Regions from separate parts of the Brevibacillus parabrevis genome, predicted to be linked through region 1. Evidence: riboswitches for the same ligand, from Rfam matches in the RefSeq annotation. Region 1 holds a riboswitch; each other region holds the start of a gene.
The links. Region 1 has a riboswitch for S-adenosylmethionine ahead of IRJ17_RS01840 (homocysteine synthase). Riboswitches for the same ligand answer to the same signal wherever they lie in the genome.
Positions count from the first base shown of each region.

Region 2: linked by a shared signal. The riboswitch ahead of IRJ17_RS14625 (aminotransferase class I/II-fold pyridoxal phosphate-dependent enzyme) and the one ahead of IRJ17_RS01840 (homocysteine synthase) in region 1 are both predicted to bind S-adenosylmethionine.
Region 3: linked by a shared signal. The riboswitch ahead of IRJ17_RS08075 (sugar ABC transporter substrate-binding protein) and the one ahead of IRJ17_RS01840 (homocysteine synthase) in region 1 are both predicted to bind S-adenosylmethionine.
Region 4: linked by a shared signal. The riboswitch ahead of IRJ17_RS15185 (homoserine dehydrogenase) and the one ahead of IRJ17_RS01840 (homocysteine synthase) in region 1 are both predicted to bind S-adenosylmethionine.

Region 1 is NZ_CP064090.1:397,765-402,322, reverse strand. Features, by position in the region: gene IRJ17_RS01845 (ArsR/SmtB family transcription factor) at 1-1,047, opposite strand; gene IRJ17_RS01850 (MFS transporter) at 1-1, opposite strand, end outside; gene IRJ17_RS01840 (homocysteine synthase) at 1,283-2,584, opposite strand; SAM riboswitch class I at 2,675-2,783, opposite strand; gene IRJ17_RS01835 (rhodanese-like domain-containing protein) at 3,346-3,657, shown strand; gene IRJ17_RS01830 (SCO family protein) at 3,739-4,362, shown strand; gene IRJ17_RS01825 (YqzG/YhdC family protein) at 4,365-4,558, opposite strand, start outside.
Region 2 is NZ_CP064090.1:3,057,587-3,062,144, forward strand. Features, by position in the region: gene IRJ17_RS14610 (hypothetical protein) at 1-337, shown strand, start outside; gene IRJ17_RS14615 (DUF5665 domain-containing protein) at 344-652, opposite strand; gene IRJ17_RS14620 (pyridoxamine 5'-phosphate oxidase family protein) at 827-1,282, shown strand; SAM riboswitch class I at 1,371-1,496, shown strand; gene IRJ17_RS14625 (aminotransferase class I/II-fold pyridoxal phosphate-dependent enzyme) at 1,592-2,755, shown strand; gene IRJ17_RS14630 (trans-sulfuration enzyme family protein) at 2,752-3,942, shown strand; gene IRJ17_RS14635 (YhcN/YlaJ family sporulation lipoprotein) at 3,969-4,558, opposite strand, start outside.
Region 3 is NZ_CP064090.1:1,692,441-1,696,998, forward strand. Features, by position in the region: gene IRJ17_RS08070 (ATP-binding protein) at 1-1,009, opposite strand, end outside; SAM riboswitch class I at 1,209-1,329, shown strand; gene IRJ17_RS08075 (sugar ABC transporter substrate-binding protein) at 1,454-2,473, shown strand; gene IRJ17_RS08080 (sugar ABC transporter ATP-binding protein) at 2,551-4,041, shown strand; gene IRJ17_RS08085 (ABC transporter permease) at 4,043-4,558, shown strand, end outside.
Region 4 is NZ_CP064090.1:3,174,583-3,179,140, forward strand. Features, by position in the region: gene IRJ17_RS15175 (cyclase family protein) at 1-515, shown strand, start outside; gene IRJ17_RS15180 (DinB family protein) at 544-1,059, shown strand; cobalamin riboswitch at 1,434-1,631, shown strand; SAM riboswitch class I at 2,332-2,437, shown strand; SAM riboswitch class I at 2,585-2,695, shown strand; gene IRJ17_RS15185 (homoserine dehydrogenase) at 2,775-4,037, shown strand; gene IRJ17_RS15190 (hypothetical protein) at 4,071-4,223, opposite strand; gene IRJ17_RS15195 (CapA family protein) at 4,325-4,558, opposite strand, start outside.

The DNA.
Region 1 (4,558 bases):
TCAAAATCCCCTTTCCAGAAACTGATCGAGCAGGAGGGAAAGCTGGGATACGGACTGGCTGCGCAGGCGAAACCGGGAGCCGGACGCTTCTACCAGACGCGCGGAACGAAGCATGGACAAATGGTGATGAACCGTCGATTTGGCCATTTGCAGGACGTCGGTCAATTCCTGCAAGCTCAGCTCTTTTTCCGCCAGCATTTTGACCATGCGGAGCCGCTGCTCGTCTCCGAGCGCCTTGAAGCTTTGCACCAGAGCCTGCGGCGGCTGGTACGGGTCGATGTGCTCGCTCATGTTTTCATCGGCGACCGGGCAGTAAAAAATTTTCGTGCCCGCGTCATCGGCCTGCACCGTCCAGGGCCGATAAATCGCTTGCGGGATTAGTAGCACACGAGTGACCGCAGGCTCAGGGGGATAGCTTGCTCCGGTTGCCCACTCCACCAGTGCTTCCGGATCGAGCTTGTCCTGCATCGCGCGCTTTTGCGACGTATCCTTTTCCAGCATACGCCGGATGCTGTCTTCTTGCGGCTTGATGTGTGTCTGATACCAGCCTTCCATCAAGGTGAGCAGATGCTGGCGCAGTTCATTTGTGTCGACAGAGGTGATATGGGCAATATACGCTGCAAAAAAGAGGTGGTCCCGGCATGCTGCTTGCAAAAGCTCGGCGTCTGCTGCGCTGCCCTGCGCGGCATTTTCGCGTGCTTGCTGTCGTTCCTGGCCCAAAAAAGGCAGGGCGTGGTAGCGCAACTCTTCTGCCGACAGCTCGCTGACAACATGCAAAAACGATTCGAGATCGGCAAAAGGCTGGTGGTGGAGCAGTTGCAGCAACGTCTTCCAAGTGTTGTGCCTTTTGGCGTAATCAACCTCAAGCTGGACGGATTGCGGAAGCGCGCTCAGCATTCTGCTCCAGTGCTCAGGCGGATGCTCCAGCGTGTGGTGAATTTGATCGTAAGTGGCGACGGCGATTCCGAGTGCGGCTTCAAAAAGCGGTGAGCAAGCGAAGTCGAGCTGGTAGGTGGTGCGTGCACTGCCGATGTTCCATATTTTCAAAGCGGATCACCTTTTCCCCATTTTTTTCATAGATCAAATTCTAAAATATCCGAACTGTTAATTCAAGTTATTTCGAATGAATAGTTCAATGATTTTCGCATCTGTTCTTTTTTTTCTGCTGATTTAGTTGAGACTATCCAGTGAAAGACACAAAAAAACGAAAAAAACCACTTCCCTGACGAGAGTGGTTTTTTCGTTTTCGCTTGAATGAAAAGGTATGGTGTTGTAGGAAAACCTATACCTTGCTCACGGCAACAGCTGCTTCCAAAGCTTGCTTCAAATCGCCGATGATGTCTTCGATCGCCTCTGTTCCGACAGACAGACGGATCAATCCGGGAGTTACTCCTGCCGTTAATTGTTCCGCTTCGTTCATTTGCTGGTGCGTCGTGCTCGCCGGATGGATAACGAGCGACTTGGAGTCGCCTACGTTTGCCAAATGAGAGAAGAGCTTTACGGATTCGATCAATGTTTTGCCTGCTTGCACGCCGCCGCGGATGCCGAAGGTGAGGATGGCGCCAGCGCCTTTTGGCAAATATTTTTGCGCGAGTGCGTAGTTGGCGTCGCCTTCAAGACCTGGGTAGCTGACCCATTCCACTGCCGGATGCTCGGCGAGGAATTTCGCTACCGCGAGTGCGTTTTGGCTGTGGCGCTCCATGCGCAGGTGGAGTGTCTCCAGACCTTGCAGGAACAGGAAAGAGTTGATAGGAGCTACGGCAGCGCCGATGTCGCGTTGCAGTTGCACGCGCGCTTTGATGATGTAGGCGAGCGGGCCGACTGCTTCTGTATAAACGACTCCGTGATAGCTTGGGTCTGGCGTCGTCAGACCAGGGAATTTGCCGTTGTTCCAGTCGAATTTGCCGGAATCTACGATAATGCCGCCAATCGCCGTGCCGTGTCCGCCGATGAATTTGGTCGTGGAGTGAACGACGATGTCAGCTCCGTGCTCGAACGGACGGGTCAGGATTGGCGAAGCGAATGTATTGTCGACAATCAGCGGCACGCCGTTTTCGTGCGCGATGTCCGCAATTGCCTGCAAGTCGGCCACGTCGATGCGAGGGTTGCCGATCGTCTCGCAAAAGAGCGCCTTGGTATTATCGTTGATGAACGCGCGGAAGTTGTCCGGATTGGACTGATCCACAAAGTGTACTTTGATGCCCAGGCGTGGCAGCGTATGGGCAAAAAGGTTGTACGTCCCGCCATACAAACTGCTAGATGCGACAATCTCGTCGCCCGCTTGCGCAATATTCAAAATCGAGAAGGTGATGGCTGCCTGACCGGAAGAGGTTGCCAGCGCACCTACGCCGCCTTCGAGCAGAGCGACGCGCTTTTCAAATGCGTCTTGGGTCGGATTCATGATGCGCGTATAAATGTTGCCGAACTCTTTCAAAGCAAACAGGTTGGCAGCATGCTCCGTGTCACGGAAGACGTAGGAAGTCGTTTGGTAGATCGGAACCGCGCGCGAGCCTGTTACCGGGTCTACCTCCTGTCCGCCGTGTACGGCGAGCGTTTCCGGTTTCCATTGTTGTTGGTCAGACATGATCATCTCTCCTTTTTATATGGGGGTAAGGAAATAAAAAAACGGAGCGTTCTCCTGAGTAGAAGAAGGCTCCGGCTATGCACGGGTGTGCGTTCATCTCTCAGAATCTATGGATTCTGCAGGAATTAGCACCGCGCAAGACTCGCTTGCTGGTTGCCGGGTTTCATAGGGCCTGTCCCTCCACCGCTCTTGATGAAAATGTAGCTTTCAGTTGTTGTCATAATTGTATGAAAAACCATACTTCGCTGTCAACATCAAATGATTAAGTTATCGGGGTGGATTTTGTGGATTTTAAAGATTTACCCGTTCATGCTGTTGCCCATAAGATCCAGAGAGCCTGTCTGGTAAGCTCTGTTTACATGGTTTGTATGAGGGTTTCCTTCATCTGAAACCAAATGAGTTGCCTTACGAGATTGTTTTCCTTTTTTGGCATACAAGAGGACCGCAGCCAGAGTGCAAACAGCCAAAATTCCAAGGACATACATCATAGAAATAACTCCCCCTCACGCTAAGCTTCATCAATTATCAGCGTTCTTTTTCATGAACTGGCAGACATGGTTTTTTACTTGTAATTTTATAATTTTATGGTCATTTTTGTAAATTCTTTGAACTTGCAAGCAACCGAGCCTTGCTGTCACAAAATTGCCCCTATATCTCGGCGCTTTCGCAGCTCCCGCCGTTAGAAAACGCCTGGGGCCTATGATATGATGGAAATGGCAGAAAACGACTAAACGATTGTACATATAGGAGGAAAAAACGCGATGAGCCATGGCGTGAAGGAAATTACACCACAAGAGCTGCTGGAAAAGCTCGCGGCAAAAGAACAGCTTCAGGTGATTGATGTACGCGAGGTGGAGGAGTGGAACGAAGGCCATATCAAAGAGGCCAAGCTGATTCCGCTCGGCTTTTTGCCGCATCGCACCGACGAGCTGGACAAAGACATTCCGGTCATCATGGTGTGCCGAAGCGGCGCACGCAGCCACCGGGCAACTGAATATTTGTGTGAGCTTGGCTTTGACGCTGCCAATATGGTTGGCGGAATGCTGGCATGGCCTGGGGAAAAAGAAGTCTAGAAAGACAGAGAAAATGTGCGCTGCTCGCCGCTGCAAGCAAAGCGGGATGGCGCATGAGATGTGCAGGGGAGGCAGGAAATCGTGAGTGAAGGAGCACAGCAACAAGGGTCAGCGTTGCAGCGCCATTGGTTTACGGTGCTGGCAGGCTTGATTATCCTTGCGATTGTAGGTGTGTTCGGCTACAAATACTTGGCAAAAGATCCGATTCCGGTGATGAAGCCGATCGCGGACTTTTCGTTGGACAACAGTGACGGAACTTCCTATACGTTCTCGCAAGGCAAAGGCAAGGTGCGCCTTGTCGAGTTCATGTTTACCAATTGCCCTGATATTTGCCCGGCAACGACGTACAACATGTCCAAGCTTCAGGATCAGTTGAAGGAGAAAAAGCTGTTCGGCGACAAGGTTGAGTTTGTCTCGATCACCTTCGACCCCGACTTTGATACGGCTGAGGTTTTGCAGCAGTATGCAGCGAAGTTCAAGGCTGATCAAAGCGGCTGGAAGTTTTTGCGCGGAGATGCCCAGGCGGTGGAAAAAGTAACGAAAGACTTCGGGATCGCGGTACTGAAGCAGCCTGATGGTTCCTTTGCCCACACCGCACGCATGTTCCTCGTCGACGGTGACGGCAACATGCGCCGTGCTTACGGCATGGCGGCGGACATGGACATGGAGCAAATGATGAAAGAAATGGAACAGCTCGCTGACTAGACTCAGACGGTTTCTTCGTACGTGATGTTCACGACTCGTTCCGTTTGGTTTTCAAATTCAATATGCACAAGAAGCGCCCACCTGCGATTGCCCTGCTGGAGCAAGAGCTTGAACGTCTCCTCTGACGTGGTGGGCGTTTTTGCTATGCGCCCGACATGCAAATAGTCTACGATTTGCGCGTGCGGATATTTTTGCA
Region 2 (4,558 bases), 2.7 Mb from region 1:
ACCAGACGGCAAGAAAAAAGAGATCAAGCCCAATGACAAGGGCGAGTACACGCTGGAATTGACGTACAAAGATCGCTCGTACACGGCCAAAGCGATTCAGCTTGAACTGTATGTAAAAGACAAGCTGGTCAAGCAAGCAGACATCGTCCTGAGCACGAAGGTCATCGTCGCGCCGCCTGAGCATGATGAGGATGAGAAAAAGCACAAGCATCCGAATGGCAAAGCGTACGGCTTCTGGAAGAAACACGATGGCAAATGGGACGATGACGATCGGGACGACGATGACCGCGATCGTGACGAAGATGACGACGATCGTGACAAAAAGAAAGACAAGTAGCTGCTGTTACGGCTGTTTGTAAGTCTGGACGTAATCGACCAGTTCGCGGATGTAGTCGCCGAGGATCGGGATCGAGAGAAATTGTGTCAGTAGCGAACCGAGCAGTGCGAGAACGATAGCAGTCCCAATCGTCAAACCAAGACCCCGGGCAAGACCTGCGAGGAAATTGATCCAGAGCAGCTTGCGCGGGGCTGTGTAATTTTGGATGACATCAGCAAGCCGGATATCCTCCAAAAACATGGCGATCTTATCCATGCGCTCGTTCATTTTCCGCACTTCCTGAAGCTCGTGGAGGACTTGATCTATTTTGTGCATGAGCCGATCTGTAGGCGTAGGAGCCACTTGTTTCAACCTCCTTGTTCCTGGAAGCATTGTTTTCTACCAGTTTAGGGAAAAAGCCGACCAGAATCAAGGCGGGGAGGAAAGGTTTGCCTCCGGCTTGCGGGAGGGGTACAATAGACGTACAAAAGTATACGAGGAGGCATCCGAATGGCTGAAACCGTATCCCAAACCTTATCGGAAGAACTGTTCGCGCTCCTGCAAAAAGAGCGCTTTGTGACGTTGGCCACAGTCGATCACGAGACAGGTGCGCCATCCGTCAGTTCCTTGTCCTGGACTTTTGCTGTGAACAGCGGACTCATCCGTTTTGCTGTAGACAGCCGCTCCCGCATTCTCGCCAATATCGCCAAAGAACCGCAGGTCGTGCTGCATTTGATCGGGGCAGGCTCTTCTTTTGCGATCAACGGGCGCGCCGAGCTGAAGGCAGAACGGCTGGAAGGGGTTCCCCTGAAGCTTGCGATGGCGGAGATTGCGATTGACTCTGTCAGAGACGTGATGTTTTACGGTTCGCGCATATCCGTAGAGCCTCAGTACGAAAAGACATACGACAAAAATGCCGCAGCGAAGCTGGACAATCAGGTCATGGACGCCTTGAAAAAAGCGTAGGCGCGGTTGTCACACTCTTGTGGAAAATCTTGTTGACAAGAAACAGCGCTATCCTTTAGTATTAGGTCATTCAAATTGAATAGCAAACTTCTTATCCAGAGAGGCGGAGGGACTGGCCCGATGATGCCCGGCAACCAATCACCTGTATGTTCGTTCATACGGGGAGATAATGGTGCTAATTCCTGCAGAGTTTTTTAACTCTGAAAGATGAGAAGGTCTTGCTTACGGCGACGTAAACAAAGCCTTCTTTCAGAGGAAAGGGGGCTTTTTTCATGCCCCTCGACATCATTGGAGGGAGAGAATTACGGTATGAGACTGGAAACAAAATTGATTCAGGCAGGCGTAGGCAAAGATGAGAAAACGGGTGCGGTGAGCTTCCCCGTCTACTACGCTACCGCTTATCGCCATCCGGCGCTGGGACAGAGCACAGGTTTTGACTATACGCGGACGGCGAATCCTACCCGTTCTGTTTTGGAAGAGACAATCGCTGAGGCAGAGGGAGGCGATGCCGGCTTTGCCTGCGCGTCCGGGATGGCGGCAGTCCATACGGTAATGGGGTTGTTTTCCCAAGGCGATCACCTCATCGTATCGCTCGATTTGTACGGCGGGACGTATCGCTTGTTTGAACAAGTGCTTTCCCGTTACGGGCTTGCTTTTACTTACGTAGATTTGCGCGATCTGGAAGCGGTGAAAAAGGCGCTGCGCGCAGAGACGAAAGCGATTTTCGTCGAGACGCCGACCAATCCGCTCATGCAGATTACAAATATTCGTGAAATAACCAGCCTGGCCAAGCAACACGGGCTTCTGACGATTGTAGACAACACGTTCATGACTCCGTATTGTCAACGCCCGCTAGAGCTTGGGGCTGATGTGATTTTGCACAGCGCAACGAAGTATTTGGGCGGACACAACGATGTGCTGGCAGGGTTGATCGTTACAAAGGGCGAGGAGTTGTCGGAAAAAATCCGGTTTTTGCACAATTCGATCGGCGCCGTGCTGGGGCCGCAGGATAGCTGGCTTCTGGTGCGCGGCATGAAAACGTTGGCGCTGCGCATGGACAGACACCAGTCGAATGCGCTCGCGGTAGCGAAAAAGCTGAAAGAACATCCAGCCGTTGCCGAAGTGTTTTATCCCGGACTGGAAGAGCATCCCGGGCATGAGATTCAGGCGAGCCAGGCGAGCGGATACAGCGGCATGGTTTCGTTCCGGGTACGCTCCCAGGAGCAGGTGGGCTTGTTTCTGCAAAATTTGCGCGTCGTCTCCTTTGCGGAAAGTCTTGGCGGGGTAGAGTCGTTGTGTACGTACCCGGCGACACAGACTCACGCAGACATCCCCGAGGAAGTGCGGGCGTATGTCGGCGTGTGCGATCGATTGCTGAGGCTTTCGGTGGGGATTGAACATCCGGATGATTTGATCGCTGATTTGTTTCAAGCGCTGGATGCAAGTCTCGTCGTTGGGGGGGCTGTTCGATGAATTTCGCGACAAAAGTTTTGCATGGCTCCACAGGCATCGATCCGTTTACAGGTGCGTCGTCGGTTCCGATTTACCAGGCTTCCACTTTTCATCAGTTTGATATCGATCAGCCGGGCACATACGATTACGCCCGCTCGGGGAACCCGACGAGACATGCGCTGGAAGAAGCGATCGCCGCACTCGAAGGCGGAGCGCGCGGGTTCGCCTTTTCTTCCGGCATGGCGGCCATTTCCAGTGTGTTCATGCTCTTTTCGGCGGGCGATCATATCGTGGTCGCGGAAGATGTGTACGGCGGCACTTTCCGTTTTCTGACGAGAGTGCTGTCGAGAATGGGAATCTCTGTCACGTTTGTGGATGCGACACAAACGGAAGCGGTGCGCGCGGCGATCACTCCGGCTACCAGAGGGGTCTATCTGGAAACTCCGTCCAATCCGACGTTGAAAGTGACCGATATCGCTGCCGTTTCCGCCATTGCGAAAGAGCATGACCTGCTCGTCATCGTGGACAATACGTTCCTGACGCCGTACTATCAGCGGCCATTGGAGCTGGGGGCGGATATCGTCATCCACAGTGCAACCAAGTTTATCGGCGGCCACAGCGACGTTGTTGCAGGTCTGGCGGTAACCCGCGATGAAGCGCTCGGCGAACAGCTGTACCTCATCCAAAACGGCATGGGAGCCGTTCTCGGCGTTCAGGATTGCTGGCTGGTCATGAGAGGGCTGAAGACGCTCAAAGCGCGTCTGGATGTCAGCACGAAGTCTGCCGGAGTTTTGGCGGAATGGCTTTCTTGCCACCCCGAAGTGAGCCGCGTCTACTATACAGGCTTGGCTGAGCATCCGGGACATCTCGTTCAGCAAAAACAGGCGAGCGGCCACGGCGCCGTATTGTCTTTTGACGTCGGGAGCCGCGAGCGGGCAAAAGCGTTGTTTGACCGCGTAAAGCTGCCGATTGTAGCGGTCAGTCTTGGCGCGGTGGAGACGATTCTCTCGTATCCGGTCATGATGTCGCATGCGGCGATGCCAGCAGAGGAGCGGCAAGCTCGCGGCATTACAGACGGTTTGATCCGGTTGTCCGCAGGTCTGGAAGACGCGGACGATTTGCTGGCAGACTTGAAACAGGCTTTGGAAGCACTGCCGCCTTTGCCATCCGCGATTCCAAGCAAAAAAGAGGCATACTCCCGGGTGTAACGAACCGGGGGCTATGCCTCTTTTTCTTATGGAGTGCCAGTGCGATTTACGTTGATTTTTCCTTGCGGGGTACGCCCATCGTTGTTGATCTGTTGTTGCTGATTTTCCTGCGCCGGTGTTTCTTCGCGCCTTCTGACATCTCGCGGCAGTTGCGGAATGATCCGTCCGACGATGTCGGCCAATTCCTCTGCGAAGCCGGAGATCGGGTGGCCTCTGCGAATGTCTGCCGCCATTTCTTTCAGCCGCTGAACGATGTCCGGGTCGGCTGTTACGACGGCATTGGCCCCCTGCGGGTCTTCTTTCAGCGCTTCTGCCACGGTGTACTTGATGACGCCGACTTCCGGCCGATCCAATTGGGCGTCTACATCGATCCCGACGACGGCGTATTTGCCAATAACCACGGCTGTGGCGCCATTGACTTTTTTCACGCGAGTAGCCAACTGGACGAGACGGTCGGCGGTCGCCTGCGAAGATTGGTTGTAAGCTGGTTCCGGTGCCGTTTGCTGAACGCGCTGGGTATGGGGCGCTTGCTGTTGGTTGGGTTGTGGCGCAGCCTGGTTCGCTTTGTTGCCCGCCATGCACCCTGACAAAACAAGGCTCGCACCCAGGCAACCAA
Region 3 (4,558 bases), 1.3 Mb from region 1:
ACACTTTGCCGTTGACCGTCTCCTCACAAGCTTCGATCGCATTTTTGATGAAGTTGACCAAGACTTGTTTGAACTCGTCGGGATTGGCCAGAATCGTGACAGGCTTTTCATAAGCTTGCAGCTCCAGCTCGACATTGTGCATATTGGCAAAAGGCAGCATGACTTCCCGCACGACGTAAAGCTGGTCGCATACGTTGATTAGCTCGGTGCGCTCCTTGAGCGGCTTGGACAAAGCGAGATACTCGGTCAGGATCGCTTCCGTCCGCTGGATTTCGTCCATGCTGATGCGGATGTACTGATCGGTTTTCGTAATATTCTCGGGATTTTCCTGGATCAGGCGCAAAAATCCTTTGACCGCTGTGAGCGGATTTCTCACCTCGTGAGCAAGCGATGCGGCGACATGGCTCATCGTTTCGATTTTTTCATTTTGGGCGTGTCGAATAAACAGTTCTTTGTCGGATACGCACTTGCTAAATAGCGACAACAAAAGCCAAATTCCGACAAAGTTTTGAACGGGGATCACGAACAAGTAGTAGGCAGGATGATGGGATACATAGGTGGGAAAGTATAGATAGGTCAACCCCAAAGCTACCAGGGAAAAGAGCGCGCCCGTCAAAAAAATATACAGTGTTTTCCGATAACTGGCTTTGTAACGCCGATACATCAGGAGGGAGATGGCAAAGGTGACAACCAGGGCAAGCAGCGCGAGCCAGATGCCTTCACCACCCAAATAATAGCGGTATAGCGCGGACTCGATCAGCAAGACCAGCGCGATCCGCACTCCCCCATAGACTAGGGCAAAAAATACGATGATGTGCCTGATATCGAAAATCACGCCTTCCGAGACGCTGGTCGCGAAGGTCATGGCCAGAAACATGCAAATCGAGCTGGTCACAAGAATGAAAGCGCGGCTGTAATTGCGCATTCGGTCGCGGTAATAAATATTGAACAGGACAAATGGCGTCAGAGCAAAAAACATCTGCAAAATTACTTCTTTTAGTAGAATCATCGGACATCCCCATCGCAAATTTGCATGGCTGCTTCAATCTACGATATTTCGACAAGAGCCTACACGATTCCTCCAAAATTTGGACGCGCCGACGGAATAAATTTAAAGGAGAAAAGTTTTAAAAACCTAGTTGACAGATGGGTAAAACACGGATTATAGTCTCTATATACTAATACAAAGGTTTCGAAAATAATAACTACTCTTATCCAGAGAAGGCTGAGGGAATGGCCCTATGACGCCCGGCAACCTAGCTGGCAAGATCAATGTCTTGCGAGCCAAGGTGCTAACTCCAACAGGTAGCGATACCTGACAGATAAGAGGCGCGAATCTTGTCGATCAAGCCTCTTTCATCTGTTGAAAGAGGCTTTTCCTTTTGGAAAGGGAAGGTCGTCGCCTCCTCGGCTTGCAGCACAACAAGGAACAAAGAAAAAGGGGGATTTTTCGATGAAAAAGAAACTGGGCCTTATCACATCACTCGTACTGGCAGTATCGGTGGCCTTGACCGCGTGCGGCGGCGGAGCCGATACGAAAAACACGGCGGCAAACGGCGCTTCCGGCGAAAAAGCGAAACGGATTGCCCTGATCATGCGCCAAAATGTAGGAACGTTTTCGGCTCAATACATTAACGGTGTGAAGCAGGAAGTCGAGAAAAACGGCGGAGAGCTGACAGTATTCAACGCAGATACGGATTTGTCGAAAATGGCGTCGAATCTTGACGCTGCGGTCAACCAAAACTTCGACGGCATCCTGATCGACCACGGTACAGCGGAAGCGTTGCAACAAGGTACGCAAAAAGCTGTCGACAAAAAAATCCCGGTCGTTCTGTTCGACACAGACATCAAGCTGCCTGGCGTGCCGATTGTCGAGCAAGACGACAACAAGCTGGCAGAACTGAGCCTGGAAAAGCTGGCGGCAGATTCCGGCGGCAAAGGCAACATCGTGAAAATTTGGGTGGCAGGCTTTGCCCCGATGGAAAAACGTCAGGTGACTTATGAAGCGTTCCTGAAAAAATATCCGGATATCAAGGAAGTCGCCGCTTTCGGTTCCGCGACAAACAACACGGCGCTGGATACCCAAGCACAGATGGAAGCCATCCTGAAAAAATATCCGAACAAAGGCGACATCACGGCTGTATGGGCATCTTGGGATGAATTTGCCAAAGGGGCAACCCGTGCGATCTTGCAAGCAGGCCGCACAGAAATCAAAGTATACGGCATCGACCTGAGTGATGAAGACCTGCAACTGATCCAGGAAGCAAATTCGCCATGGGCAGCGACTGCAGCCGTAGATCCATCGAACATCGGACGCACTCACGCAGCGGCTATTTTCCAAAAAATCAAAGGCGAGCAAGTGCCAGACAGCGTGAAGCTGAATCCGGTGCTGGTGAAACAAGAAGATTTGCCTAAGGACAAAAAAGTGACAATGGGCGACTTGTCCCAGTACGTGAAAGAGTGGGGCAAGTAAGCATATAGAGCTGGTTGATTTGGCTATTCCCGTTGATCAGTCAACGGGAATCTTGCTTATTTAAGGGGGGGCGAAAAGTGTCCAGCTTGCAGATGAAAGGGATTGTGAAGCAGTTCTCCGGCGTTCCTGCGCTGCGTTCGGTCGATTTTGAGGTCAAGGCTGGCGAGGTTCATGCGCTTTTAGGGGCGAATGGGGCGGGGAAAAGTACCTTGATGAAAATTTTGACGGGCGCGTATCAGTCTGACGGGGGGAGCATCACGATTGATGGCAAAGAGGTGTCGATCCAATCGCCCCAGGATGCGAAAGCTTTAGGTATCCAGTGCGTGTACCAGGAAGTGGATACGGCGCTGATCCCGTACTTGAGCGTGACGGAAAACATTTTGCTCGATCAGATTGTCTCGGCAGGCCGCAAAGGATTCATGAACTGGCCGAGCTTGCACAAGGAAGCGGAAAGCATTTTGCAGAGCTTCGGCTTTTCCATCCCTGTGCGCATGCTCGTCGAGGAATGTACGCTGTCCGAAAAGCAACTGATCCTGATTGCCCGCGCGACCGTGCAAAAAGCGAAGTACGTCATTTTTGACGAACCGACAGCTCCGTTGAGCACGAAGGAGAGCGAGCGGCTGTTTCTCATCATTGACCAGTTGAAAAAAGCGGGTGTCGGGATCATCTACATTTCCCATCGCCTGCCGGAAATTTTTGAGATATGCGACCGAATCACGATCATGCGGGACGGTCAACTGATCGTGACGAGCGAGACGTCCCACACGACGATGGATGAGGTCATCGGCAACATGCTGGGCAAAAGCTTCGAGGAAGAGTTCCCGAAAGTCGAAGTGCCTGTAGGCGGGGTGCTTCTGGAAGCTGCGGGAGTGGCTGGCGGCAAGGTTCGCCGCGCCGATTTGAGCGTTCGCGAAGGCGAGATTGTCGGGATTGTCGGGCTGGTTGGAGCCGGGAAGACGGAACTGGCGAGACTTTTGTTCGGAGCGGATACCGCCGAGGCGGGACAAGTCAGGCTGAGCGGCAAAGAGGTGCGGCTGCGGTCGCCGAAGGACGCTGTTGATGCGGGAATCGTCCTCGTACCGGAAGAACGGCGCAAAGAAGGCATTTTTGTCGAGGAATCTGTCCAGAACAACTTGTCTGTCTCCGCTTTGGAGAAGTGGTCGCGGCTCGGATTTGTCCGCAGAGGGGCAGAAGCGAAGCAGGCGAGGGAGCTGGTGAGCCGTCTGGGCGTAAAGACGGCAGACATCACACAGCTGGTTGGCTACCTCAGCGGAGGAAACCAGCAAAAAGTCGCGATTGGCAAATGGCTGGATACGGATGCGCAAGTGTTCATGTTCGACGAGCCGACCAAAGGCGTCGACATCGGGGCGAAAAGCGATATTTACCGCCTGATTGGAAAGCTGGCGGAGCAGGGCAAGGGCGTTCTCTACTTTTCTTGCGAGTTTGCCGAAGTATTGGGCATTGCCGACCGGATTTTGGTCATGTTTGAAGGGAAAATCGTCAAGGAGCTGAGCCGCGCGGACGCGACACAGGAGACGATGATGTATTATGCCAGCGGGGGTGAGTAAGGTGGAAGGTAAAAAATTCAGCTTGTTTGATTTTATTTACAAATACGGTACAGTCGCAGTAATTGTGATCGTCATGCTGTTGTTCAGTCTGACCAATCCGTATTTCTTCACGTACGACAACATCACAGACATTTTGCGTTCCATCTCGATCGTAACGTTCGTCGCGATTGGCGTTACGTTTTCACTGATTGTCGGAGGCTTCGACTTGTCTGTCGGTTCGACGGTGTCGTTGACCACAGTCGTTTCGGCTTCCATGATGGTCTGGTACGAGCAGGGCGTGTTTGCCACTTTGGTCGTCCCGATCGCGCTCAGTCTGATTGTCGGATTGGTCAACGCTTTTCTGGTCGTCAAAATCCGCATTCCCGATCTGCTGGCGACACTGGCGATGCTGTACATCGTCAACGGACTTCATATGACTTATTCAAAAGGCTACTCGATTTACGCCAACATGCCGTTGGAAGACGGTTCGATGGCTCCGGGGAAATTCCAGGAATGGTTCCTCTGGCTCGGACAAGGC
Region 4 (4,558 bases), 2.8 Mb from region 1:
AGTCCAGAATCGATATGGATGTGCACTCTGGCACCCACGTAGATGCGCCGCTGCACATGGTGAACGATGGAGAGACATTTGAGAGCATCTCGCTGGAAAAACTGGTCGGGAACTGCCGGGTGCTTGACTTGACGCACGTTGAAGACCAGATTGGCCGGGCTGAGCTGGAAAAGTTTGATATCGCCCCGGGAGAGTTTCTCCTGTTTCAAACGAAAAATTCGCAAGACGACGCCTTTTCGTTTGAATTTGTTTATTTGGCGCACGATGGCGCTGCTTATTTGGCTGAAAAAGGCGTACGGGGAATTGGCACGGATGCTTTGGGGATTGAACGGAGCCAAGAGGGGCATCCGACGCATAAAACGCTGTTTGCCGCAGGTATCGTCGTGATCGAAGGGCTGCGTCTGCGCGATGTGCCACCGGGCCTCTACTTTATGGTGGCTGCTCCGCTGAAGCTTGTAGGAACAGATGCAGCTCCTGCGCGGGTGCTGCTGTTTGAAGGCTGGCAAGAAGGATAAATAGAGAGAAGCCGAGGAGGACATGAGCATGCTGATTCGCCCAAACCGGGAGGAGTACCAAGATTATTTTGCTACCTACGTCAGTCAAGTGCCAGAAGGTGATCTGCTGACGATTCTCGAACAACAGGCAGCACAGACAGGGGAGATGTTCGCCGGATTGACAGGGGAACAAATCGATTATCGCTACGCTCCGGGCAAATGGACGGTAAAAGAAGTGCTGGGCCATATCATCGATACCGAGCGAATCATGAGCTATCGCTTGCTGAGAATCGCCAGAGGGGATCAGACTGAGCTGGCGGGGTTCGATGAAAATACGTATGTAGCAGAAGGCTTCTATCAGGAGCGCAGTCTGACGGATTTGCTCGCAGAATACAACGCTGTGCGACAGTCGACGCTGGCCCAACTGCGGGGGATCGCTGCCGAGGCGTGGACGAGAACGGGCACAGCAAATGGCAATAAGCTGTCGGCACGCACATTGGCCTATATTATCGCCGGACACGAGGCGCACCACTGTAGAATTTTGCGGGAACGGTATTCGCTGTAAGCCGGGAGAAGCCCGCTGTTTCGCTTTCTGTGTGTCGCTTTTCGTTACTCGCTTTTCGTTACTCGCTTTTCGTTACTCGCTTTTCGTTACTCGCTTTTCGTTACTCGCTTTTCGTTACTCGCTTTTCGTTACTCGCTTTTCGTTACTCGCTTCCGTTACTCGTTTTGCGTTACTCGTTTTGCGTTGCTTGTTTTCTGCTGCTTGTTTTCCGTCGCTCATTTTCTGTTTCTCGTTTTTTGTTACTCGCTTTTCGTTTCTCGTTTTTCGCTTTCCAGCTGTCGCTGCGTGTTCCTCGCTATCTTTTCGCTGCCGCTCGCAACTTGCCCTCCCTATCTCGGCAATGGTAGGGTACAATAACAGTAGTGATTTTTCCAATTTCATATGTGGGAACAGGTTCCTTGAGGTATATCGCCGCAAGGATAATAGGGAAGCTCGGTGCAAATCCGACACGGTCCCGCCACTGTAAGAGGGGAGTTTTGCGCATACAGGCCACTTGTCCAGACTTGGATGGGGAAGGCAGCGCCAGACGATGATCCCAAAGTCAGGAGACCTGCCTGTTTCGACGACACTGATGGACCTACGGGAGATAGGGAGGTGTTAGAGGACTCGCCATGACAGCAGGGGGACGAATACGTTTCTCTTTGCTTGCGCATTTTCTAACGATCGTATCGGTCGTCGGAAAATGCTTTTTTTGTTTGGGGGATTGGTGTGGTCTGTCGAAGGGGGCAACTTGTCTCGGAATTGATGCGATTAATCGAGGCGCTGGAGTAGCTTCGCGATAGAAGCGGCTAAAATCGAAAGAGCTGAGCTGAAGCTGCCTCTCGCTTGCAGCGGTTCGTCGAATGGACCAGGGCGTCTCGCGGTTGATCTACCTGTCAAAGAGGCTACGATGACTCGCGATTAAATTCAACTTGACTAGATCTTGTACGAATGTGAGGGATCGCAAGCTTGCGAACCGGAGCCTTTTTAAGGATATCGTTGCCAGATTGTCGCCGTGAAAAAGGAGGGAGTGGCGTGGTTCAGCTTTTCATATGTCCATGGTGCGGCTATGTTGAAGAAAAAGAGGTGCCGGAGGAAAGCGAAGCAGGAATCGTTACGTGCGCTTGCTGCAACACGGCGGAGGTGGAAAGTGTGTTTGCGCGTGGAAACGGCTGCTTTGCTGAGGGAGTTGCCGTCCGTTCTTCCTGCTTGCGAGTCTTGTCAGCAAACAAAAAGAATTGTGTTGACGAATGCATTGGAATTTCTTAGAATAGGCTCAATAGCAAATCATAGTTCTTATCCAGAGAGGTGGAGGGTCTGGCCCGATGAAGCCCGGCAACCGTTGCTTTTGCGACAAGGTGCCAATTCCTGCGGGACGTTTCGTCTCGATAGATAAGAAGCGGGTGCCTCGTAGCAGTCAAGACGAACCTTCTTCTTAGCGGAGAAGGTTTTTTATGTATGAAAAAGTGGGAACGAGGCAAACATTTGCCCAATTTCAAAGACAAGAGAGAACTGACATCTAGCAAAGAACAAAAATTCATAGTTTTCTTTATCTAGAGAGGTGGAGGGACTGGCCCGATGAAGCCCGGCAACCGTTACGCAGTTTGTGACAAGGTGCCAATTCCTGCAGGACGAAAATCGTTCTGGGAGATAAGGAGAAGGACCTTGATGCCAAACCTTCTTCTTAGCAAGAAGGTTTTTCTTATTTTTCCAAAACATGACATGAGGTGGTAATAATGAGCGCAGGTGTAATCAAAGTAGGATTGCTGGGATTGGGAACAGTAGGGGGCGGCGTCATCAAAACGATTCGCTCGCAACAGGAGAAGCTGGCGCAGCGGTTGGGCAAACGGATCGAGATTGTCAAAGCATTGGTTCGCGATTCGGAAAAAGAACGGGCGGTTCAGGTTGATCCTGCGCTTTTGACTACCGATTTTGAGGATGTGCTAAAAAGCGATGTGGACATTGTCGTGGAGGTAATGGGCGGTGTCGAGCCTACGTATGATTACGTGCGTGCCCTGATTGAAAAAGGCTGCCATGTGGTAACGGCGAACAAAGAGCTGCTCGCCAAACGCGGCCCTGAGCTTGTCGATCTGGCTAACCAGCATCAGGTGCATCTGGCTTATGAAGCGAGCGTGGCTGGCGGGATTCCGATTTTGAGCGTGCTGCGGCAGTTTTTGCGCACAAATGACATCCAAGGAGTTCGCGGTATTCTCAACGGGACGACGAACTTCATCTTGACGAAAATGGAGGCGGAACAGCTCTCTTATCAGGAAGTGCTGAAGCAGGCGCAGGAGCTGGGCTATGCGGAAGCTGATCCGCGTTCGGATGTGGAAGGTTTCGATGCCATGTACAAATTGTACATTCTTGCGCAGCTTGTGTACGGGGAGTCGTTGCCGCTTGCGGATGTCGTGCGTAAAGGAATCGCCGATTTGTCTGCCGGACACATCCGGATCGCAAGTGAGCTGGGTTACCGGATCAAGCTGATTGCCCAGGCACAAAAAGCCGAGCAAGGCATCCGCCTCTCGGTTCAGCCGACTGTGCTGCCCATTGCCCATCCGTTGGCGCAAATCCAGGATGCGTTCAATGCGGTGCAGCTCTCCGGGAACATCGTGGGCGACCTGTTGTTTACGGGCCGGGGTGCAGGCGAACTGCCGACCGCAAGCGCTGTCGTTGAAGATTTGGCTTACTTGTTGACCCAGCCATTTACGCCGCATCCTGTTTGGACAGAAAAAAATGCCGCGGCTCAGTTGGAGCAAGGGCAAGACGAACGGGTGCTGTGTTATTTGGAAGGCTCGTGTATCGCCGCCACACCTGATCGCGTGCTGCATTTCTTGCGGGAGGCTGGCGTGAACGTGACGAAATTGAAGGTGCAATTCGACTTGGGCGGTGTGCTGCGCGCGGGCTTGATCGTTACAGGTATTCGCGCAGAGCATGAGCAAGTGCTGAAAAGTGACTTCGGACTTTCCGTGCGCTGCTTCCCGCTGATCGAATCGGCATAGCTCGCAGTCTGTCTAGATCAGCGCTGATCCTTTCTACTTGCTTTTTTTATCCGAGAGCTGTTGATCGGTATCTGAAGGCCCGTTTTTCTGATTGCCGGGGAAGACGACTTTTTCCCATTTGGTCATGAAATAACTGCAGAGTATAATAAGGCCGATCGCCGATACGGTGATAATCAATCCGGTCATATGTGCCGCCTCCTTTTCGCTGGAAAAAGTGGTTCTACTATGGTCTACGAAAGCAATATGGAAAAGTTTCGCCAAAAAAGGCAACGGGCACGCCTCATTTATCATGAGCGTGCCTGTACGTGACCATCGGCTTCAATCTGAACGTTTTCCGACAGTGATTCGATTCGTTGCAGAAGCGCTGCCCCATCCGTGTCATTCATCGGTACCGCTCGTCCCAGCTCGGCATGGAACGGGAGCATCGTCAGTTCACAGGAAGCGTCTTTTGTGCAGCTTGCTTGCAGTACCATCGTCTGCCACGTTTTTGGCTCCGTCGAGCGGGTGAAAATGAAATTGCC